DNA from 4 places in the Enterococcus hirae ATCC 9790 genome. Region 1 is predicted to be linked to each of the others. Evidence: a T-box and tRNA genes for the amino acid it is inferred to sense, from the RefSeq annotation. Region 1 holds a T-box; the other regions hold tRNA genes.
The links. A T-box is a leader RNA that pairs with one kind of tRNA and senses whether it is charged. The one in region 1 lies ahead of argS (arginine--tRNA ligase), so its partner is inferred to be a tRNA-Arg.

Region 1 (6,111 bases):
TGGTTCATAACTTCTTCAACAAAGTTGTCTTCGCGTTTTTCGATTCCTTCGCCAACTTCAAAGCGTACAAAAGTTTTCACTGTAGCACCTTTAGAAGCAACATATTTTTCAACAGTCATATCAGGATCTTTAACGAATGGTTGGTCAACCAAAGCGATTTCTGCTTTAAATTTCTTCAAGCGTCCTTCTACCATTTTTTCAACGATATTAGCAGGCTTACCTTCGTTTAAAGCTTGTTCTGTAAGAACAGTTTTTTCATGTTCTAATTCAGCTTCAGGAATTTGAGTTTCGTTTACATAGCGAGGATTGATTGCAGCTACGTGCATAGCAACGTCTCTTGCTACAGATTCATCAGTTGTTCCATCTAAAACAGTCAATACAGCGATACGTCCGCCCATGTGTAAGTAACCACCGAAAGCAGCGTTATCTTCTTTTTCAACTACTTCAAAACGACGGAAGCTGATTTTTTCTCCGATTACTTGTGTTGCTTCGATCAAGTCAGATTCGATCGTACCTTTTTCTGTTTTGATCTTCATTGCAGCTTCCATGTCTGCAGGTTTGTTTTCTGCAACAAGTTCAGCGATTTCTTTCACTAGATCTTGGAACATTTCGTTTTTAGAAACAAAGTCTGTTTCTGAGTTAACTTCAACGATTGCTGCAGTATTTCCTTTGATTGCTACTGAAGCTAATCCTTCAGCTGCAATACGATCATTTTTCTTAGCTGCTTTAGCCATTCCTTTTTCACGTAAAAGATCTACTGCTTTTTCCATATCGCCTTCTACTTCAACTAATGCTTTTTTCGCATCCATCATACCTACGCCTGTCATTTCGCGTAGTTCTTTTACCATTTTAGCTGTTACGTCTGCCATTATTGTATCCTCCTATAGTTTCTTTTTAAAAAAAGCTGTTTCAAAGGAGAGTGAGGCTTGTCGCCTAGCCTTTGAAACAGCTCCATCATTTAAAAATTATTCTGCTGAAGTGTTGTCGCCTTCTACAACGTCAACGATTTCTTCGATTGAAGTAGCATTGTTTTCTACTACAAAGTCTTCTTCAACTACTTGGTCTTCCCCTTGGTTACCTTCGATAAATGCATCAGCCATTTTTGAAGTAATCAATTTAACGGCACGGATTGCATCGTCATTTGAAGGGATAACTACGTCGATTTCGTCTGGGTCGCAGTTTGTATCAACCATAGCTACGATTGGGATATTTAATTTATGCGCTTCTTGAACAGCAATGCGCTCTTTACGTGGGTCAACGATGTACATTACATCTGGAATTCTTGGCATATCAGCGATACCACCCAAGAATTTTTCAAGACGTTCACGTTGTTTGTTCAAACCAGCAACTTCTTTTTTAGGTAGAACTTCAAAAGTTCCATCTTCTTCCATTGCATTGATTTGTTTCAAACGGCTGATACGTTTTTGGATTGTATCCCAGTTAGTCAATGTTCCACCTAACCAACGATGGTTTACAAAGTATTGTCCAGCACGTGTTGCTTCATCTTTGATTGCTTCTTGTGCTTGTTTTTTCGTACCTACGAATAAAGCCACGCCGCCTTCTTCTGCAACGCTCTTCATGTAGTCATAAGCTGCATCTACTAACTTAACAGTTTTTTGTAAGTCGATGATGTAGATTCCGTTTCTTTCTGTGAAGATATATTTCTTCATTTTTGGGTTCCAGCGACGAGTTTGGTGACCAAAATGTACGCCGGCTTCTAGTAATTGTTTCATTGAAATTACTGCCATTTTTGTTTCCTCCGATTTGGTTTTTATTTTTCCTCTCCCTGTCTTTCACCTCGCTGACAAACTTTTTCAAGCACCTATCAACGATCCAACAGGAATGTGGATTTATTGATACAAAAAGCATCTTCAAACATTATACAAGTAACCTACCTGTATAGCAATAGCTAAAGAGACATTCTTGCTCAACATTCAATATTTTACCTGACTTGCTAGTAAATATCAAGAGAAATCTCTAGTTGCCTCTGCATTTATTCTCATCTTTTATGCTTTACTCTCTCATTAACAAATGATCATAATTCCTAGAGTTATCTCATAAATCAGAATAATATTGGGCAACTCGATTTTTTTTGATATGATACATGTGAAATCTTTCGTAAAGGAGAAAGAATATGCGTAAATCTGAGCGACATTTACTTATTAAACAAGTGATCGGGGAATTTACGATCCGTACACAAGAAGAACTCTTGGCCAAACTGGAGAATTATGGTGTGACAGCGACACAAGCTACGATTTCCAGAGATATTCGTGACTTAAAAATCGTAAAAGTACCAGATGAAAATGGCGTTTCCCATTTTGTTCTTTTTCAAGGAAAAAAAGGACTCGAAGCAAAAACAGATGATGAAAAACGGTTAGTCCAAATGATCGAAGACATCGTGTTAAAAGTGGAACGGGTCCATTTTCTGACGGTCGTCCATACCTTACCAGACAACGCACATCTTTTCGCTGCCGTTTTAGACGATATCAAACCACCTCATATCGTCAGTACGATTGCTGGGTTCGATACAACCATTATCATTTCCAAAGATGAAGAAGAAGCAAAATTGGTGGAAGCCTTCTTACATGCTCCCAAAGAAACAACACTTTTTTAAGCCAACTAAATTTAATCAACGCAGCATGAATCAATGAATGGATGATATCTGTCCCAATCACTTCTATATAAAATAAACCGACCCTCACGAAAGCTACTATTATAAGTAAGCCTTTCGTAAGGGACGGTTTATTTGTGTACGTTACTTTTCTTACATTTTATCTGGTGCGTGTAAGCCAAGCAAACGTAAATCTTCTTTTAACAAGACTGTTACAGCATAAACTAATGCTAAACGCGCTTCTTTTTGGTCATCTTCAACTAAAATTTTAGTATGTGCATAATATTTATTAAATGCTTGAGCTAACTTGATTGCATGTTTCGCAATAATAGACGGTTCGTATTTTTCACCTGCTTGTAAAACAGTTTCTGGGTATTTTTGAATCAATTTTACAACTTCCCAGCTGTTTTCATCATTCAAGGCGTATTCTTGATCTGCCGATGGCGTAAAGTCGGCTTTTGCTAACAAGCTGACAGCACGAGCATGTGTATATTGTACATAAGGTCCTGTTTCACCTTCGAAACGGACAACTTCTTCTAAATTAAAGTCAAATGTATTTAGGCGATCGTTTTTTAAATCATGGAAGATAACTGCGCCAACACCGACTTGTTTAGCTACCACATCTTTATTTTCTAAATCAGGATTTTTCTCACTGATCTGTTCTTTAGCAGAGTCAATGGCTTCATTTAGCACTTCTTCAAGTAAAACAATTTTCCCTTTACGTGTTGATAGTTTTTTACCACCTTGAGTAATCAATCCGAATGGGATGTGATGCATATCATCTGACCAATCAAAGCCTAATTCTTTAAGAAGAGCTTTCAATTGTTTGAAGTGATAACTTTGTTCGTTTCCGACAACATACAATGATTGTTTAAAATCATAGGTGCGTTTGCGGTAAAGAGCTGCTGCTAAATCACGAGTGATATAAAGTGTTGCACCATCTGATTTCTTGATCAACGCTGGGTTCAAATCATAAGCTGATAAGTCAACGATTTCAGCACCTTTATCTGCTTGCAATAAATGTTTTTCTTCTAAAAGTTCTACGATTTCATCCATTTTATCGTTATAGAAAGCTTCACCATTTAAAGAATCAAAACGAACTTCTAATAGATCGTAGATTTTATTGAACTCTTTCATAGATTCGTCGCGGAACCATTGCCATAATTCAATGGCTTCTTTGTCGCCTTCTTCCAAACGTTTAAACCATGAACGTGCTTCATCATTCAATTCTGGTTCTGTTTCAGCCACTTCATGGAATTGAACATACAGACGCAACAATTCATTGATTGGTTCAGAACGTACTGCTTCTTCTGAACCCCATTTTTTATAAGCCACAATCAGTTTCCCAAACTGTGTGCCCCAATCTCCTAAATGATTGATACGAATCGGGTTGTAGCCTAATTTTTCCATGATAAATCCGATGGAGTTCCCGATAACTGTAGAACGCAAATGCCCCATTGAAATCGGCTTTGCAATATTAGGAGAAGACATATCGATTGGTACGTTTCCGTTATTTCCGATGGAGCTGTCGCCATAATGTTCTTTTTCTTTCACGACAGAAGCCAAAACTTCTTTACTGATCATCGCTTTATTCATAAAGAAGTTTAAGTAAGGACCAACCACTTCGATTTTTTCAAAGTTTGTTGAATCGATTTTTTCTGCTAGGTCAGCTGCAATTTGTTGAGGGGCTTTTCGATAGATTTTCGCTAATGAAAAGGCAGGAAAGGCTACATCCCCATGGTCTGCAGATTTTGGATTTTCTAATAGTTTTTCTACTTGTTCCATTGTAAGATCGTCTTTGACAACGTCATAGATCGCTTTTGATACAATATCTTTGTTATTCATTTACATTCCTCCTATAAATACTTTTGTTTGCTGAAAACAAAAAAATCTCTAGTGATCATAGATAACTATGATCACTAGAGACGAGATATCCCGCGGTACCACTCCAGTTGTCCTATTTGCTAGGACCAGCTTCATCTGATATCGGTTGATAGCCGTCTGTCTTAGACAGAGTTCTCCAAGTGCGCTTCATTGTATCCTCTCGTTTGGCTTTCACCACACCCAAACTCGCTTTGATCAAGTAAATACAATTACTCTCTTGTTCAACAAACTATGAAATTATTATATTAATTGAATTATAGCAGAAAAAAAAACTGCTGGCTAGGGATTTCTTATAAAAAATGTCCAGAAGGTCTAAAGGAGAAGAAATACCAACTGGACACTTTTTAACATAGTTCATCTCCTAAGAAAAAGAATTCTTAGTTATCCGCTACGATGATCGTTCCTTCTTCAGATGCGAGAAGGTTCTCGATATTTTCTAAAGAAGTAATAATCGCTTTAGCTTTTGGTTTTGCCTCAACAAAGGCAATTGCCGCTTCGACTTTTGGCAGCATACTTCCTGGTGCAAATTGATTTTCATCAATGTATTGCTTCATTTCTGAAACTGAAACAGTTTCTAGTTTCTTTTGATCTGGTTTTTGATAATTTACATAAACATTATCTACTCCAGTTAAAACGATCAATAGATCTGCATCGATAATTTCCGCTAATTTTTCAGAAGCAAAATCTTTATCGATAACCGCTTCTCTACCTTCTAAACCAGTTGCCGTTTCCACAACAGGAATTCCACCACCACCAACAGAGACTGTAATCACGCCTTGTTCTACTAGCGTTTCAATCACTCGTGCTTCTTTAATTGAAATTGGTTTAGGAGAAGCCACTACTTTACGCCAGCCACGACCAGCATCTTCTTTAAAGGTTACTGTTGAATCAGCTTTCATTTGTTCATTGGCTTCTTCTTCGGTATAGAATGGTCCTACTGGTTTGCTTGGGTTTTTAAATGATGGATCGTTTTCATCAACGATGACTTGCGTAACAAGTGAAACCACATCTTTATCGATGCCTTTTTCTTTCAATACTTCACCCATTGCATTTTGTAACCAATACCCAATTGATCCTTCTGTCATTGCAACACAAGTATCTAAAGGCATCGCTGGTGTCTTTTCTGAGTCAGCTGCTTGTTGTTGGATCAGCAAATTCCCTACTTGTGGTCCATTCCCGTGAGAAATGATCAACTCATCCCCTTGTTCAATGAATTTTACTAAGTATTTTGCTGTTTCCATCAATGCCTCTTGTTGTGCTTTTGCACTTGCATCTGTTGATAAAATCGCATTACCACCTAATGCGACAACTACTTTACGATTTGCCATATTTGTCTTCCTTTCTCCAGAGAGTTCTGAATTTTCTCAATGACAAAACAAGCCAGCCCATGATGAGGTCCATTAAAGCTGACTCGTTTTGTTCTTGAGATGAATGTGATTAACCGTTACACACGAGGAATAAACAAGTTACCAAGTGTTGCTGCCATGATCGCTTTGATTGAGTGCATGCGGTTTTCTGCTTGGTCGAATTGACGTGCATATTTACTGCGGAAGACTTCATCAGTAACTTCCATCTCAGTAATGCCGAAGCGTTCTTTCATTTGTTCACCATAGATT
Region 2 (6,111 bases), 1.0 Mb from region 1:
CTATTTTAAAACTGAATCAACAAAAAGATGCTTACGAGTGGAGTGATAAAAGCTACCAGATCCTCCCGCTTTTCCATCCTGCAGCTATTTTTTACAATCGAACATTAGCTGACGTGATCCGCAAAGACTGGCTTACCTTAGCAAACTATCTCGAGAAAGATCCTAGCAATCAATAGCCACAGCTTCCATAGGTAAAAAATCCCGAAACAGAAAAAAAGCTGTTTCGGGATTTTTGAATTTTTATAGCTTATTTTAATTAAACACTGCAAAAAACACTTTGTTTGCCCTGCTTCTCAAAAACATTTCTCCTGCTCATGACTGATTACGTATATTGTTCATGCAGCGCTGAGAGTGCATGCGCTACTGTTTGGTGTTGCTCAAAGCCAGCTTTTTGCCATAAATGCTGTAGTTGTTTTTCTACTTCTGGTTGTAGCGAGGTGTAAATAATCGTTTGTTCTCGCATTTCAGCTTTTTCTTGAAACTCATCAAAAACAGCCCGGGCAGTTAAATCAATACTTGGAACACCACGCATAGAAAAAATGATCCCCTCTTTTTGATTTAGATCAGCTAATGTATTTTTTAATTTTTCAGCAGACATAAAAAAGAGTGGTCCGCTAATATAGACAACTGTCCAATTATCTAATTTTTTCGTTTCTGGCAAATCCATTCGTTCCCAATCGATTGTTTCAACCGAGATCGTGATTGCCGCACTTTTGATCACAAAGAAAATACAGCCACCGATAATGCCGATGACGATCGCAATACTTAAGTCAAAAATCACGGTACATCCCATAGTAATCAAAAATAATAAGATGCCAGACCAATATCTCTTAGTGAACAAGACGTTGATCGTTTCCCATTCATTCATGCGCCAAGCAGTAACAATCAACACTCCTGCCAAAGCTGGCATAGGAATGTTTGACATAATTGGTGCAAAAATAATCATAGATAAAAACAAAACCAAAGCATGAATGATACCAGCTAAACGAGTCTGTGCCCCTGATTTAATTGCCACACTTGTTCGGGCAATCGCAGCTGTCGCTGGAATGCCTCCAAAAAATGGTAAAATTAGATTTCCGATTCCTTGCGCAACAAGTTCTTGGTTGCTGTCCAATGGTTTGTTTGCCATTCGTCCCGCAGAAGCACCACAGAGCAAACTTTCCACCATGCCAAGCAAGGCAATGCTAATCGCTGGCACCATCACTTCTTTTAAAGAATCAAGATGAAAGGCTGCAAACGTTAAGCGATCGCTACTGATCAACGTCTGTGGAATTTTTCCCACGGTTGCTATCGGCAAGTGAAACAAGAACATCGCAACCGTTGCAAGAATAATTGCCATCAAAGAACTTGGTATAGTTTGAGCCCATTTTTTGGGGTAGATAATCATTCCGATGATCACTAATAATCCCATAATAAAGGAGGAAAAATTTATCGAAAAGCCAAAGGTCTGATAGCTGAGAAACTTCTCAATCACATTTGCACCTTCTGAATGGACACCAAACAAGTTATCCACTTGACCCAAGGCAATGATAATAGCAATTCCCGAGGTAAATCCAGTAATCACTGGAGCTGGAATAAAAGAGGTCAATGTTCCTAATCTAAAAATGCCTGCCACTAGCAATAATAGTCCTGCTAAAAATGTCGCCAGTAACACCCCAGACATCCCTTGAGTAGCTGCAATCGACATCAAGATCGCAGCCATTGCGCCTGTTGGTCCTGAAATTTGATAAAAACCACCTGACAAGCCACCAATAATAAGTCCAGCAATAACCGCTGTAATTAATCCTGCCGCAGCATTTGCACCACTGGACACGCCAAACGCCAACGCTAAAGGTAAAGCTACTGCAGCTACAGTAATACCAGCTAATAAATCTTTTTGGAATTTTTGACGATCATATCCGTCAAATTCTTCATTTAGTAAAAAAATATACTTTTTGAACAACCTAGAGACTCCTTTTTTATAAAAATTTTATGAAACACGCAACTACTAGAATAGCATATTTTTCTAACTCATGTCAGCTTTTTCACAAAGTTATAGGCGTTTTCATGAAAATTTTTATAAAATAAGATTAACTCAAATCAAAAGAGTCAGTAATCCAATGATTGCCAGACCACCTTGTTTCAAAATAATTAGTTTGTCACTAGTGATACTACCGTAAGCTGCGACCAGTACAATATAAATCAATAACAAACTTGCCATTTCTTTTGGTGCAGACGAAATATAAATGGCATACAATAAACCAATACCTAACAATCCATTATAAACACCTTGATTTTTAAATAACGTTTGTACCGACGAATTACTTAATTCTTTTTGACTCATTTTAAATACTCTGCCAGTTGCTTTAGAAGTTGTAGCAAAGGTTTCTAAATACATGATATAAAAAAATTCAATTGCAACTAATGTAATGATAATTTGTGAAATAATCGACATATTTTCTCCCCCTATTCATTTCTGCCTATCGGCTTAGAATAAGTATAGCCGAACCGTTCAAAAATAAAAAACAAACACACTTGTAGCGATTATATTATAAGAACCTTGGATCCCCTGATACCAAACATCATCCACCTATAGAGGATGGACTGATTTCTGCTTAAACGAAGTTAAAATACACGAATGTATGAATTTGTAGAGTAAAAATTTTAACTACTCCTTTTACTTAGAAAAACATCCAATATATTCTTTTTTAACACATACCTAGTAAGTAGAAAATCCTACCTGATTAGACTGTGTATCATAAGAATACTTGCTACGTACCCATTTGGTCCAACTACCAGAACAAAGAAAAACCGGTAGAAACTTTCGTTTCTACCGGTTTTGGTTTTTTTTACGTCACAGGAGGGATTCGAACCCCCGACCGTCCGCTTAGAAGGCGGATGCTCTATCCAGCTGAGCTACTATGACAGCTTTTTCGGAACAAAAATAATTATATAGAATCATTTTGGTTCTGTCAATATGAAATAGTTATTTTATCAATAAAAAAGATTGCTCAATAGAAAGCGTTCCTCTTTTACCTAGTGTCCGACAAAAAGCAAGCTTTTTGTCGTAACAAGGTAAATACTCTTAAGGTAGATGAATTTGCTCTTTTTCTTTAGTTATCAAGATCACACCATCACCTAGCGGCACTAATGTGGAAGTCAAGTCTGGATGGGTCATGACGACCTGTAAAAATTCATTTAATTTACGATGAATGGCACGTTTACCTCTAGGAATCTCTTCATCAGGCAATAAAATCGTTCCGCCTTGAAAAATATCATCAACCATCAATACGCCATCTTTTTTTAGCAGACGTAAACATTCTGGTAAAAACTCAATATATTTCGATTTGGCACTGTCCATAAAAATAAAATCATAAGGCCCAGTTAGTTCTGGTAAAATATCAGCCGCTTGTCCTTCTAGTAAAGTAACTTTTTCGGTTAAGCCAAGTCTTTCATAAGTTGCCTTGGCCTTTTTGATCATAACATCAAAACGATCGATCGTCGTGACGTGACCTTTTTCACTGATTAATTGAGCCATCAAACTAGAAGAAAAACCAATAGCTGCACCAATTTCTAAAACATTCTTTGGTTTTAATTGCCCTAATAAAAACTGCATGAATACGACTGTTTCATGGGGAATGATCGGTACTTCCGCTAAATGGGCTTCTTCTTCAATCAAACCAAGCTCTCCAGACAGTTTTTTCTGTTTTGTCCGCATAAAATCAACTAACTCTTCTTTTACTACCGGACGATGCATCATTTCATTACGCATAATCTGCCTCCTCTTCCAAATTATTATACGAAGAACCTGACAAATCCACAAGTTGCAAACAAATTTACACTCACTTTCCTTTTCGTTGGCTATGAGTAAAAAACCGATTGAAACTTTTCTTTTTTTCAAATTCATCTAGCATATTCCAAGCTGTAATACCGGTCAAACAAAAGGCGATGGTAAAAAATAGCCAGCGCATCCAAGTAAATGCTGACTTTGATAAAAGAATGCCAATATAGGGAATCTGAAAAATGGGCGTTCCAATGATGTATCTTCTCCCCACTACACCGGATTCGGTCTGCGTAGAACTATCTGCTTTAGTATAAAAGTCTTGATGGTCTTTTTCCACTGCGATCACTCGTCGGGTGGTTATTTGCTCTCCTGAGTTTTCATAGTACGTAATCACGTCACCAACCAACAATTCTTCTGGTTTCTTCGGACGTACATAGATCAAACTTCCTTGGCTATAGTAAGGACTCATACCACGATCTTCAATAATATGGGTTGATAGACCAGCTATTTTAGGAAGTAAAATAATGCTCAAAATGATCGCTAAAATAACAATCAGTGTAATTGAACTAATATAGGTTATTTTTTTATAAAATGGCACTAGTTTCCACTCCCTTTACTCATTTCTTATTTCCCATCATATAATAACGATTTAATTTTATCAATTTTAACTCTATTTCTTCTACAACGAATTGAAAGAATTTTAAAAAAAATCTAAAAAACAACTCTGGTTATCTAACTTTATGCAGGTTTATGATTGACTAGAAAACAAAAAACGTTTACCCTAAAAAAAATGTTACTTTTAGAAAGGACACATTATGAACTTTTTTAATAACATTGAATATTTTAAAAAAGCGAACTCATTAAAGATAAAATGGTTTTTCACTATTCTATTATCAACGTTATTTTTAATGATAACAGTATATTTCTTTTATTATATTTTTACTCCTTCTGATAGTGGAAAGGTCAAAGAAATAAAAAATTCATGGGAATTTTACTTAAAAAATGAACCTGATTTTCGTTTTGATAGTCATTATATTAGTTACCTTCCAACAGTTGAAAGAAATGAAACTTTTGTGATGGAAACTATATTAAAAGAAGAGATGGACGATTCGAACTTAGTGATTCGGGGAAACAACCAATAGATAAAAGTTTATTTAAATGATCAACTTTTATATGATCGAACAAATGAACAAGACCAACTTCATCCTGGTTTATCTTTGGCAGTTATTGATCTGCCTACACATTATGCTGGTGAACACTTAAAAATCGAAGTTACTTCACCATATGAAAACTATTCGGGTATTCCACCAAAAGTTTATGTTGGAAATACGGGACCAATCATCAGCTTTATTTTTTCCCAATCTGTTCCTCAAGTAGTTACCATGATCATTGCCATCTTTTTAGGAATTGGGATATTGGTGTACGCCATTTTTAAGCTTTACAAAAAAAGACACTAGATATTTCACTGATCATTCTCAGTTGTTTTGCGTTAGTCTTAGGGTTTGAATCAATCTCTGAAGATATATTAAGCGGCATCCTTTTTGAACCAATCGTCCATTCGATTTTATCTGATACATTTACTATTTTAACTTCAGTATTTCTGGTATTGTATTATTTATCCCGAATGAAACATTATCAAAAAATATATGGTCTCTTTTGTTTTCTGCAAGTCTCCATCCAAATAGGTGTCCTTATTTATTCATTGATGACAGTAGGAGAATTAACTGAACTAATGCCCATTGTTAATGCGGTTAGTGTAATCAGTACATTAGTTACTTCCCTTGTCTGTGTTGGGGAAGCCTATCGGAATAATCGTTTTTTCATTGCTTGTACACCGTGGATTGTGCTGATTGCCATTTTCCATTGTATGCTTTATATCCAACCATCATTAGGTATTTATAATGCAAATATTAATTGGTCTACTATTCTATTTATGATAATTCTGATTATTATCATTTGTTATAATATTATCGAGTACATCATCAGCTTTGATAAGCATCAGCGAACTGTTAATTTCTTGAAAACAAAATCGGATTTACTTGAACAACATTATGATCAGCTACGTGATCACATTCAAGAAATCAGTACATTAAGAACTGAGTTTATCCAGACTATGGAAAACTTAGAACATTTGGTCAAGGAAGAAGAAACCGATGAAGTACAAAATTATGTGCAAACTATCTTAACTAATGCTCGAAATTTTGAATTTATTTTCTCTTACTCCTCTCACCAACTCACTAATCTTATTTTAGCTCGTTATCAAGAGATTGCATCAAAGCGAAATATCAAGGTGAAGTTTCAAGCCGAACTACCAGAAGTATTGACCGTCAATGATGATGACTTGACCC
Region 3 (6,111 bases), 900 kb from region 1:
TATTTTCAAGCAACAGCAGTTTAACTGGTTGTAAGATAGGAAGGGTTCAAAATGATGAAAAACGGCTTATTTTTATGTAGTATTGGTTCACTGATCGTATTGTATTGTTTAAATCCTAGTTCGCAAAACTATGATTTGTATAGTATGGCTACAGGACTATTTCTGGCAGGTTTAGGTATACATTTCTTTTTAAAAGGGAAAAAAAGAGAAGAAGCAAAGGGGAAAAATAGCTAATGGAAATCGTTAAAACTTTAAATATTCCAGCATCCTTTTTCTATGATAAAGTGATGGACTCTGTCCTTTTTGATGTACGTAAAGCGACTGGAAAATCGGTTACTCGTAAACAACTTAAAAACCTTGAATACGTCAAACAATTCTCACAAAATAGCCGCGCTCGCATCAAGATCGAGGAAGTTATTGAAAATCAGTCGTATAAATTTCGAACATCTACCACAAAAAATGATTATGTCGTCCATTATCAAATCAAAGCGTTAGATGATAAAACCTGCGAAGTACGTTATACGGAACAAATGCAATCATATGGGATGCTACAAAAATTGAATGATATGATTTTAGGAACGATGTTGATGTATTTTAAAAAACGTCGCTTCAAAAAAATGTTAGTAATGATCGAAGAAACTTACTAGTAAAAAACTAATTGTGGCAAGAAGCAGTTGATTCAGCTAAATAGTGATTTATTGAAATAACATTTTTATTTTGATAAAGTGACTATGGTTGGATCACTGAACTTGACACAATTTTTTATTGTTTTTGATGGAAGGGGTAACAAAAATGGCAAATGAAGTAAAAGAACTTGGTGTTGCTTATCAAGAAGCGATGTTTGAACTAGCAACCTATGCATTTAATGCGCAGGATACACCTGCAAGACGTGAACGATTCAAACTGATCGTTGAAAATTCATGGAATTATGGTTTTTTTGACGAGGAAGAGCAACTCACTAGCCAAGTAATGGCGACGCCTTTTTCTGTTGAATTTTATGGGCAACAGTATTTAATGGCAGGAATCGGTTATGTAGCATCTTATCCTGAAGCTAGGGGACAAGGCGGGATCAATCAAATCATGGAAAAAATCTTAAAAGATTGCCGTGAAAGAAAAGTAAGTCTTTCTTATCTTGCTCCATTTTCTTACCCATTTTATCGTCGCTACGGTTATGAGCAATTGTTTGATAAAATCAATTATCAATTGGATAGTCGAGATGTACCGAACGTGAAAAAGACGGCTGGCAAAATGAAACGAGTGACTTTTGAACAAGCAAGAGAAGTCATAGAAATGATTTATAAACAAATGCCAGCAAATCAGCGTGGTGGATTAAGTAGAGAAGACTGGTGGTATACTTATAAGTTTAAGCAAAAGACAGATAATCATTATGCGCTGTATTACGATGAATCTGGTCAAGCAACAGGATATGTGGTTTACCAGTTAACGGCACCAACATTTGTAGTAGTGGAATGGGGCTATTTGAGTCATGAAGCCTTTCAAGGATTAGTGAGGTTTGTTAGTTCCCATAGTGGGGCGTTTGCTTCTTTTGACTATGCTTGTGGTTATTCAGGTAGTGATCAAAATTATTTGCTTAAAAATCCTTTTGCACAAATGACGATCACGCCATATATGATGGGCAGAATTGTTGATCTTGAGTTGTTTTTGAAAGACTATCCTTTCAAAAAACAAGCGCTCACTTTTGCTTTAGAAGTAACAGATGATCCTTACGCACAGTGGAATGAAGGGATCTTTGAGATCACTGTATCAAATGCAGAGGTGAAAATTGAAAAAGTAACAGAAACAAAATTACCAACCATCAGTGGCACCATCCAACGCATGACTCAATTATTAATGGGGTATCGTCAGATGGAAGAACTTGTTTTTTACAATCACATCCAATTGTCAACTGAAGCTCTATTAGAAATGGCGCCATGCTTTCCAAGTCAGCAACCTATTCTAAATGATTATTTTTAAAATGAACGTAAAATATTTGTTGCTCAACACATATAACGCCCTCCAAGGTTTTCGACGAATTCTTGGAGGGCGTTATCGTATAAAAAGCTATTTTGAAATTTTTTCGATATCATTCTGAAAATCAGATTGCTTTTTTGCCACTGATTTATCTCATTTCTCTACAGCAAATCTTCTTTTTTAGTAAACTTGAATTTGCGACTTTCTTTTTTCTGAGGTTTTTCATCTTCATGCTGTTTAATGGCTTCTTTTGATAGTTGTTCTCGTTCTTTTTTAGAAGCATCAAAGCGTTCAGCGTATATTTCTTCTTTTGGTTTGTCATTCATAAATAAAACCTCCCTCATCACTTGTTAGATAACTCTATTTTATCACTCGTCAAAAGCTAGTGGAAACGTTTTGCTTAGGAAGAAAAATGATTTTTCTAAGAGAAGCTTGCATGTGCTCCTTAAACAAGCTAAAATAATACTATTGAGAACTTGTTCCTGTAGCTCAGTAGGATAGAGCAATCGCCTCCTAAGCGATAGGTCGCTGGTTCAATTCCAGTCAGGAACGTTAAAAACCTGTAACCGTTGTGGTTCAGGTTTTTTTGTTTATGTGGGACCAAGATAGTTTTCTACGCTACATTCGATTTTTCTGGTGAGTGAAAGACAGCTTTTCTAAATTTTTTTGATAAAGGAAAGGTAAACATACAAATAAGCAATAATAACTGGCTCAAAGTGATGACAGTTAAGCAAACTGTTTGGTATTTGACCAGTAAATAAAAATGGATGCCTAATTCGATAATATTAATCAAGATAAGGTACAAGTAGTATTGTTTCTTTATTTTACATTGATAAATACAGTAGAAACTGAACCGATAATCTAAACAAACCAAAAATAGCAAAATGAATTTGTGGATTGTTGTGAGCAGGTCATGTTGATTAGCTAAACGATGAAAAAACAATAACGCAGTTGGCAGAGGGATATAAAGCGTTAATAGTAAGACAAAAAAATAAACAATAAAAGGCATACTATCTCTCCATCATTTTTTCTAATTTTTAATAATAAATGTTGTTTTTGTCAATCTTATCAAAAAACAGAAAATGTATTAATAGAATTTCGTGATAAATAGTATAAATAATTTTTATAAAAAACTTGAACAACAGGATCAAAAAATCGCTTATTCGACCATCTTTCAGTGAGTAGCAGGGAAAAGTGTTGTCTGTAATAGAAATAATCATCACAAAAAAGAGAAGAAGTCTGTAGTACCCCAAAAAGTTAGACCAAAAATCTAACTTTTGGAGGTCGTTTAAGATTTCTCCTCTTTTTTTGTATCGTTTTATCAGATTAAGCCCAGTCACCATTTCTAAATACTGGAACAGTAGAACCGTCTTCACGGATACCGTCAATATTCATTTGGTCAGAACCAACCATAAAATCAACATGGGTTTGACTGCGGTTAAGACCAGCTTGCACAAGTTCTTCATCGGTCATTTCAGTACCACCTTCGACACTAAAGGCATACGCAGATCCTAGAGCTAAGTGATTCGACGCGTTTTCGTCAAATAACGTATTGTAAAAGATAATACCCGATTGAGAAATTGGCGAAGGATCGGGAACGAGTGCTACTTCTCCTAATGAGCGTGCGCCTTCATCAGTATTGAGCAAGGTTTCCAATACTTCTTGACCTTGTTCAGCAGAAAAATCAATGACTTTTCCAGCTTCAAAAGTAAACTTCATCCCTGAGATGATCGTACCTGCATAGCTCAATGGTTTTGTACTAGAGATATAACCATCGATCCGTCGGTAATCAGGTGCAGTAAACACTTCTTCAGTAGGCATATTTGCCATGAATTTTTCTCCACGGGAGTTGTAACTTCCTGCGCCTTCCCAAAGATGATTTTTTGGTAGGCCAATGACGATATCTGTGCCAGGGGCAGTATAGTGCAGGGCAGTAAACTGTTCTTGATTTAATTCAGCAGCTTTTTTCGCTAATTTTTCATCATGTTCTTTCCAAGCCTGTACAGGATCTTCCTCGTAAATACGAGTTGTTTTAAAAATTTGATCCCATAATGCATCCAGTTGTTCTTCTTCTGGTAAATCTGAGAAAACTTTAGCTGCCCATTGTTTACCAGCCGCAGCGACTACAGTCCAGCTTACTTTATTTGCTTGGGTCGCTTTTCTTAGATTCATCATTGCTTTGCCAGCGGCAGTTTGATACGTAGCGATTCGTTTTCCATCTACGCCACCAAAAGCATCTGGATCGGCAGATACAACACTGATTCGGCTAGCACCTTTAGCGATCCAATCATCAGTCTGATCAATTTTATATTGTGGAACAGTTTCAAGACGGTCTTGTGCAGCGTAAGAAAGAAATTCTTTTTGGATCACGTCGTCCGTCCATTGTACGATCACTTCAGCTGCACCTAAACGATAGGCTTCTTTGGTGATCATGCGAGCTAATGGGGCTTGATCGACGTTGATTTGTAAAACAACTGTATGGTCTTTTTCGACGTTTACGCCGGTTTCAACAATTAATCGTGCATATTTTTCGAGGTTCTCATTAAAATTTTCTAACATAATCCATTTCCTCCTAATGTTTCATCCAATAGCTATTTGTATGATAACATTTAATTCTTTTAGAGACAATCTGCCAGAATCGTAAAATAAAAAAATGGGTGTTCTTCTAAATGATGTCTAAAATTGATTGTTTTTAAAGTAATTTTTTAAAAATAAAAAAACAAGTTGTGCATAACAAAATAATCATGTTACAATTAAATTAATCAATGGTGGAAGCGTTATAAATAATTTCGAGGAGATTAAAAAATTATGGCAAGAAAAAAGACGATCACAAAAGATCAGATTTTAGCAGCCGCTTTTGAAGTGGCTACCACAGAAGGATTTTCAAAATTTACGGCAAGGAATATTGCAAATAAAATGAATTGTTCGACTCAACCGATTTATCTTGAGTTCAAAAACATGGATGATCTGAAGCAAGCCTTATTTGCTCAGATTTACGAGTACTTGAAGCATGAAGTGTTCCCAGTTGTACATACAGGAAATACCATTATCGATTTAGCTGTAAACTATATTGATTTTGCCAATCGAGAGAAAAAATTATACAGTTCTCTGTACTTAGAAGAATATGGTGGGGGAAGGGAGATGCAAAACTTCTCTTATAATTATTTTGTCGAGACGGTCAAGAAAGATCCAGAGTATGCTGATCTATCTGCGGAACAAATTGAGTCTTTGCATAACACAATTTGGATCATCGCTACAGGATTAGCAGCACTGATGTCTTCAAGTATCATTCATCCGACCAAGGAACAAATTGAAAAAATGATCCAAGATAGCATCAATGCGACACTAAATACGAAAGAAACGATCCAAGTGAATTAAACAAACTACTTGAAGTATTTCTCGAAAGTCTTTCTCAAACATACACATTGATTTTTTGAAATTAAAAAAGCTTCTAAAAACATGATAAAAAGAACGTGTGATGCTAACTCTCTCCAGCATCACACGTTCTTTTTATCAAATAATTGAAGTTTTTCCAAAAGTTCTCAGCTGTGAGCTGACTGATTTGGCCTATAATTTTGAAACAAGCGCCTTAGCAAATGCTTCGAGTTTTTCGATGTCTTCTTCTTCAGCGTTTAAATCAACTTTAACATTTTCTGTTCCTTTTACTGCTCCTGTTTTCGCAAAGGCAGCATCGAAGTCATCTACGGACTTACAAAATTCATCATAAAAAGTGTCTCCAGAACCACAAACGCCATAGATTTTTCCAGACAAGTCAAGTTCTTGTAAATCTTCATATAAGTCTACGATCTCATCTGGTAAGTCACCATCATCGTATGTATAAGTTGCGACGACACAAATATCTGCATCCTCAAATTCATCTGCATCCACTTGAGTACACTCATTGATTTCAACATCAATATCTAAATTTTCAAAAGCTTCTGCTACGATATCAGCAATTTCTTCTGTATTGCCAGTCATACTTGCGTAAACGATTTTTGCTAAAGCCATGGGTTGCCTCCTACTTATTGATATATGATCCTCTAACATTTACAGATTATACCAAAACCTTTACTAAAAGAAAACAAGTCATGTGAAGAGAATCTGATTTGGCGAACGACCGGACACTATGGTAAAATGAGG
Region 4 (6,111 bases), 320 kb from region 1:
AAATCCTGTTTAAATTCTTACAAACACCATTGTTAAGTTTAGGGAATACCTTAGGTGCTATGATCATTGCGTACTTATTTTTACATTTTTTCTGGTTTTTCGGAATCAACGGTTCAAGTGTCGTAGGTGCAGTTTTCAATCCAGTTCTTCGTGCTTTATCGATTGAAAATCTAAATGCGTTTAAAGACGGACATGAAATTCCTAATATCATTACAGGTCAATTTCAAGATATGTTTGCAACATTTGGTGGGGGCGGTTCTACCTTATCATTGATTTTGATTATGATTCTTGTATGTAAAAGTCAGCGAGTGAAAAAACTTTCACAATTATCGCTTGTACCAGGAATTTTCGGGATCAATGAACCGATCATCTTTGGTTTACCGATCGTATTAAATCCAATCATTTTGATCCCATTTGCTTTAGTACCGACGATCAATATCATTATTGCTTATTTTTGTATGGATCTAGGGTTAGTTGCTTACACCAATGGGATTCAACTTCCATGGACAACGCCACCGATCATTTCAGGCTTTTTAGTCAGCGGTTGGCAAGCTTCTGTCCTTCAGGGATTACTTATTTTATTAGGAATGGCAGTTTATTATCCATTCATCAAAGTGTTAGACAATCAATATCTGAAAGAAGAGCTTGAGGCAGAAGAATCAACAGCAGAAGAAATCAATTTTGATGACTTTGATTTTGATACCTTATAAAAAGGAGTAGGAGCATGAAAAAAATCATTTTGATCTTCAACCATGTGACCGCAGGTATGGGAAGTGACGAACAAGCACAATTACCTCCAGGTGGAAAAAAACAGCTCTAGGACTGGGAGAAACATTAGCGCCATTGTTTAAAGAAAAAAGGCAGAGATTATTGCTACTTTATACTGCGGTGATCGTTACTATTCAAGTCATCCAGAAGAAGTCAAACAAAAATTTATCGGATTCGCCAAAAAGTTTGGAGCAGATGCGATATTATGTGGACCAGCTATGCATTATCCTAATTTTGGAGAGATGGCAGGCGGGTTAGTCGAAGCTTTTAACAAAGAAGGCATTCCTGCTGTCGCTGCAATGTCAGTTGAAAATCCTGCTGTAGCAAAATATCAGCAAGTGATCCCCATCGTTAAAATGCCAAAAAAAGGTGGGATCGGACTAAATCAATCCTATAAAAATATGGCAACAATCGTGACACAGTTAGCGAAAGGAGAAGAACGAACTTCCTCAGAACAAGAAATGATCTTTTGAATCAAAAGTGAATAAACGGAGCATAATGACTTTTCTTAAGTTGAAAAGCTGTTTCGATAGATGACGGAAAAAAGCCAATCATTACGTATGTTTTGATTGGCTTTTTGTGTGAAGAAGGTTGCAAAGAATAGTTTGCCACAAGCAGGATCAGGGGAGATGAGCAACACGTAAGGCTTTGATCAATGTTTGGGTAGAAAGATTCAATCAATTAGCTAACTGAATTTCATCGTTTGCCAACTTGCTCCTTCTCTTTATTGATTTATTCCTTCTCTTTATTAAAAAGTAGAGTGAAAAATAGACTTGAATCTCAATGGATCGTCCAATAAACTATTTATTGTAAGCGATTTATTCTTAATTGAAGAAAAGTGGTGATGTATGAACAAAGTAAAGATACTCATGAGCTTGTTTGTTAGCTCTATACTTCTATTGTTGGTTTCTCATCCCCAAGAAATAGCGGCAACTACAAGCAAGTCTAATGTAGGAACACATGCAACATTTTCCAAAGTAATGACTTATGATCAAATGATTGAGCAACTCACAAATGATCTTCAGCTTTCATCAACAAAAGCAAGGCAAAAACTCGAATCTTCGGACAAGATTGTTCACACAGTTACTCGAAATAGAGCAACCTTTCGTGTACTGTCGCATACTGTGACGGTGAATAAGACGTACAAGCCAACGATGCGGTTTTATTGTGAAACGAGTGAAAGTGGTCATTTTAGAGCGATTAAACGAATAGTAGCAATAAATTTGGTTAGAGAAGACCAGAAAGTGGCAAAAGCCTTTTCCGGAACTGTCTATGTCAACTTAGAAGAAGCCAATCGTATCTATTATATCGTGAATGGTGACTTCTTTAATCAAGGCACGACTTCATGGAAAAACGGATCAACGAGTGGTGTAGACAGTGCGCTAGATCTAAGGTTTACTACAAAGGATGCCGGGAGCCATTACCAATACAGTTATAGTGAACACCGAATCACTTTTTGATTTGCAGGCGGGTAAGGAAGTGGACAGCGATCGCTAACCATTGCTGAATAATAGTGAATGGTTAAAGAAAAGTGATGGGAGAGATATGGGTGGCTCGTAAAACTTAGTTTACACAAAAAATAACGAAAAAAGCTGATCCATACATGCGGATCAGCTTTTTATCTTTTAAATTTAGAAAGCAAAACATTCCCAAATATGCTAAGATAGCAATAGACGCGTCCTGAGGGAATCGAACCCCCGTCTCAAGAACCGGAATCTTACGTGATATCCACTACACTAAGGACGCAAGTACAGACACAATTGTAACGAAACTAAAAAAAATTACAAGGGGAATGGACAAAAAAATGAAATTTCAACAAAACTTTTCACAAAAACAACAGCAAACACAAAAATTAGCCATGACACAACATCTGCAACAGTCCATCCAGGTATTGCAATATAACAGTGAAGAGCTCTTGGCATTTGTTGAAAATCAAGCATTAGAAAATCCATTGATAGAAGTAGTGGAACCAGAATGGCAATCTGACTATCAGAAGATCAGATCAGCCAATGATAATGAAGAAACCAACTACTTAAATCAAATTCCCGATACCAGTGTTTCCTTATTTGAATCATTGATCGAACAGATCCATTTGAACTATCGGCAGACCTTCTTACGTCAGTTAGTTCTTTATTTAGTCGAGTACATTGATTTAAATGGATTTTTGACGATTGATTTAAAAGAGGCACAAGAACAAACAAATGCAACTTCGATTGAGATCCTTGATGCACTGACGCTGGTCCAACAACTTGAACCAGCAGGTGTGGGGGCACGAAGTTTACAAGAGTGTTTGATGTTACAAACGGAAAGAGATGACTTTGCACCAGAGTTAGCGTATATCGTTTTGGAAGAGTGTTTTGAGTTGCTGGTTAATCGCAAATGGAAAGAGATCGCTCAACGCTTTTCAATCGAACTTAGTGAAGTACAACGAATCTTTGATTACATCCAAACACTTAGCCCAAGCCCTGGCCGAATTTTTGATCGAAGCAGTGAATTATATATCATTCCTGATGTCAAAGTGATGGTTGATAAGGACCAAAAAGTGTCTGTCCTCTCTAGACGAGGAAATCAACCAGACGTTCGTTTCCAAGAACATTATTTTAATCAGATGCTTAAAAGAGCAGACAAAGAAACGCAAGCGTACTTGAAAGAACGGAAACAAGAATTTGACTGGTTGAAAAAAACGATTCTACAACGAGGGGATACGATTTTACGGGTGGCTCAAATCATTGTTTCCCATCAACAAGCCTTTTTCACAAATAAAGAAAGACCAATTAAACCGCTGACATTAAAAGAAGTGGCAAAAGAGTTGGAAGTACATGAATCCACTGTCAGCCGTGCCGTCAATGGAAAATACCTGGAAACTGAATTTGGGGTTTTCGAGCTTAAGAAATTCTTTACAACTAGACTACAGCAAAGTGGGACAGATACTGAGACCGATCTCTCAGCTGATACTGCACAAAAGAAAATCCAAGAACTTGTGGATCAAGAAGACAAAATCAAACCACTTTCTGATCAAAAGATCGTAGAATTATTAAAAAAAGATGAAATATTGATTTCAAGAAGGACGGTTGCAAAATATCGTGACCTGCTGGGAATCCCAAGTTCATCGAAAAGAAAACGTTATGATAGATAATGTGAATCTCGACTAGAAAAAAATGAAAAGTTTTTTCTAGTCTTTTTTTATTGAAAAAAACGGGTAAAACTGTTAGACTTACATTCGTGAGGTTGAGATTTTCCTTTTAAATACTTAGTAGTAGGAAAGTCGCTTTTCTTTTTTTATCGTACATGGGTCGTTTTGAGTCTACATTGGACAAATATCGTCCAACTAAGGAGATCGCTATGCTTGATGAATTGAAAATGATTGAATCTGTTGCACCGGATATTATCGAGGTTTTACAGGAAAGATATAAAATTTTACGTAATATTTATTGGATGCAGCCAATAGGTCGTCGTAGTTTATCAGAGAGTATGGGCATCACAGAACGCGTATTACGAACAGAAACAGATCTATTGAAACAGTTAGATTTGATCAACACCTCTAAAAGCGGTATGACTTTGACCAAAAAAGGAGAAGAAGTTTATCAAAGCCTTGAGAACTTCATGGATCAACTTTTAGGAATGCATCAGACAGAAAAAAAACTGGCTGAGTATTTTGGGAATCAACGTTGTATCGTGGTATCAGGAAACAGTGAAGAACAGCCTAAAGTGGCGGATGCTTTTGGTGAAGCATTAAATGAAGCTTTAGATTTGTTACTACCGGAGGGCAATAATATCATTGCTGTAATGGGGGGAACAACGATGGCTGTAGTAGCTGAACAACTGACAAATTTGGAAAACAATCAGCGACATAATCTATTTGTGCCAGCTCGTGGTGGTATCGGAGAGGCTGTGACTGTACAAGCCAATTCCGTAAGTGCTAGAATGGCTACAAAAGCAAGTGGAAATCATCGTGCATTGTATGTTCCAGAACAATTAAGTTTAGCAACGTACAATTCCTTGCTCAATGAACCCTCTATTCAAGAAGTGTTAAACTTGATTAGTCAGGCAAATTGTGTTATTCATAGTATTGGACGCGCACTCCATATGGCAGCACGTCGAAAAATGACTGAAAAGGAATTAGTCATGCTGAAACAGGCGAATGCGGTGGCGGAATCTTTCGGCTATTTTTTCAATGAAAATGGCGAAGTCGTATATAAAGTTCCTCGCATCGGAATCGAATTGAAAGATTTGGCAAATGTACCCATCATTCTTGCGATTGCTGGGGGAAAGTCAAAAGCAAAAGCGATTCGCGCCTATATGAAAAATGCACCAAAACAAACGTGGCTCATCACTGATGAAGCTGCAGCAAAAGAGATTTTAAAAGGGGTATCCCTTTAAAATAAATATTTTTTTGATTTTCATAAGGAGGAAATCTTAAATGACAGTTAAAGTAGGTATTAATGGTTTTGGACGTATCGGACGTCTAGCATTCCGTCGTATCCAAGATGTAGATGGAATCGAAGTAGTAGCAATCAACGACTTAACAGATGCTAAAATGTTAGCACACTTGTTAAAATATGACACAACTCAAGGACGTTTCAACGGAACAGTTGAAGTTCACGAAGGTTCATTCAACGTTAACGGAAAAGAAGTTAAAGTTTTAGCTAACCGTAACCCTGAAGAATTACCTTGGGGCGAACTAGGTGTTGACATCGTTCTAGAATGTACTGGTTTCTTCACTTCAAAAGCAGCTGCTGAAAAACATTTAACAGCTGGTGCTAAACGTGTTGTTATCTCAGCTCCTGGTGGAAATGACGTTCCAACAATCGTTTATAACACAAACCACGAAACATTAACTGGTAAAGAAACAGTTATCTCAGGTGCTTCATGTACTACTAACTGTTTAGCTCCTATGGCTAAAACATTAAACGACAAATTTGGTGTTGTTGAAGGATTAATGACAACTATCCACGCTTACACAGGTGACCAAATGACTCTAGACGGACCTCATCCTAAAGGTGACTTCCGCCGTGCACGCGCTGCTGCTGCAAACATCGTTCCTAACTCAACAGGTGCTGCTAAAGCTATCGGTTTAGTAATCCCTGAATTGAACGGTAAATTAGACGGAGCTGCTCAACGTGTTCCTGTACCAACAGGTTCATTAACTGAATTAGTTACAGTTCTTGAAAAAGAAGTAACTGTTGACGAAATCAACGCAGCAATGAAAGAAGCTTCAAACGAATCTTACGGATACAACACAGACGAAATCGTTTCTTCTGATATCGTTGGTATGACTTTCGGTTCATTATTTGACGCTACACAAACTAAAGTAATGACTGTTGGCGACAAACAATTAGTTAA

Region 2: it has a tRNA-Arg gene. The T-box ahead of argS (arginine--tRNA ligase) is inferred to sense a tRNA for this amino acid. The anticodon was not compared.
Region 3: it has a tRNA-Arg gene. The T-box ahead of argS (arginine--tRNA ligase) is inferred to sense a tRNA for this amino acid. The anticodon was not compared.
Region 4: it has a tRNA-Arg gene. The T-box ahead of argS (arginine--tRNA ligase) is inferred to sense a tRNA for this amino acid. The anticodon was not compared.

What each region holds. Positions count from the first base shown of each region.
Region 1 is NC_018081.1:1,976,608-1,982,718, reverse strand. Features, by position in the region: gene tsf (translation elongation factor Ts) at 1-869, opposite strand, end outside; gene rpsB (30S ribosomal protein S2) at 966-1,748, opposite strand; gene EHR_RS09550 (arginine repressor) at 2,135-2,614, shown strand; gene argS (arginine--tRNA ligase) at 2,765-4,456, opposite strand; T-box leader at 4,530-4,729, opposite strand; gene arcC (carbamate kinase) at 4,873-5,823, opposite strand; gene argF (ornithine carbamoyltransferase) at 5,940-6,111, opposite strand, start outside.
Region 2 is NC_018081.1:156,268-162,378, forward strand. Features, by position in the region: gene EHR_RS00835 (uracil-DNA glycosylase) at 1-176, shown strand, start outside; gene EHR_RS00840 (SulP family inorganic anion transporter) at 323-1,942, opposite strand; gene EHR_RS00845 (DUF1304 domain-containing protein) at 2,075-2,434, opposite strand; tRNA gene EHR_RS00850 (tRNA-Arg) at 2,832-2,905, opposite strand; gene EHR_RS00855 (O-methyltransferase) at 3,065-3,751, opposite strand; gene EHR_RS00860 (signal peptidase I) at 3,822-4,361, opposite strand; partial or broken gene EHR_RS14035 (hypothetical protein) at 4,579-6,111, shown strand, end outside.
Region 3 is NC_018081.1:48,564-54,674, reverse strand. Features, by position in the region: gene EHR_RS00270 (hypothetical protein) at 1-24, shown strand, start outside; gene EHR_RS00265 (DUF3188 domain-containing protein) at 52-234, shown strand; gene EHR_RS00260 (DUF3284 domain-containing protein) at 234-647, shown strand; gene EHR_RS00255 (GNAT family N-acetyltransferase) at 793-1,974, shown strand; gene EHR_RS14145 (hypothetical protein) at 2,133-2,297, opposite strand; tRNA gene EHR_RS00250 (tRNA-Arg) at 2,450-2,523, shown strand; gene EHR_RS00245 (hypothetical protein) at 2,585-2,980, opposite strand; gene EHR_RS00240 (aminopeptidase) at 3,298-4,530, opposite strand; gene EHR_RS00235 (TetR/AcrR family transcriptional regulator) at 4,780-5,349, shown strand; gene EHR_RS00230 (flavodoxin) at 5,539-5,979, opposite strand.
Region 4 is NC_018081.1:1,656,149-1,662,259, forward strand. Features, by position in the region: gene celB (PTS cellobiose transporter subunit IIC) at 1-710, shown strand, start outside; partial or broken gene EHR_RS07875 (GrdB-related putative oxidoreductase) at 725-1,241, shown strand; gene EHR_RS07880 (hypothetical protein) at 1,617-2,228, shown strand; tRNA gene EHR_RS07885 (tRNA-Arg) at 2,443-2,514, opposite strand; gene rpoN (RNA polymerase factor sigma-54) at 2,573-3,904, shown strand; gene EHR_RS07895 (sugar-binding transcriptional regulator) at 4,057-5,148, shown strand; gene gap (type I glyceraldehyde-3-phosphate dehydrogenase) at 5,189-6,111, shown strand, end outside.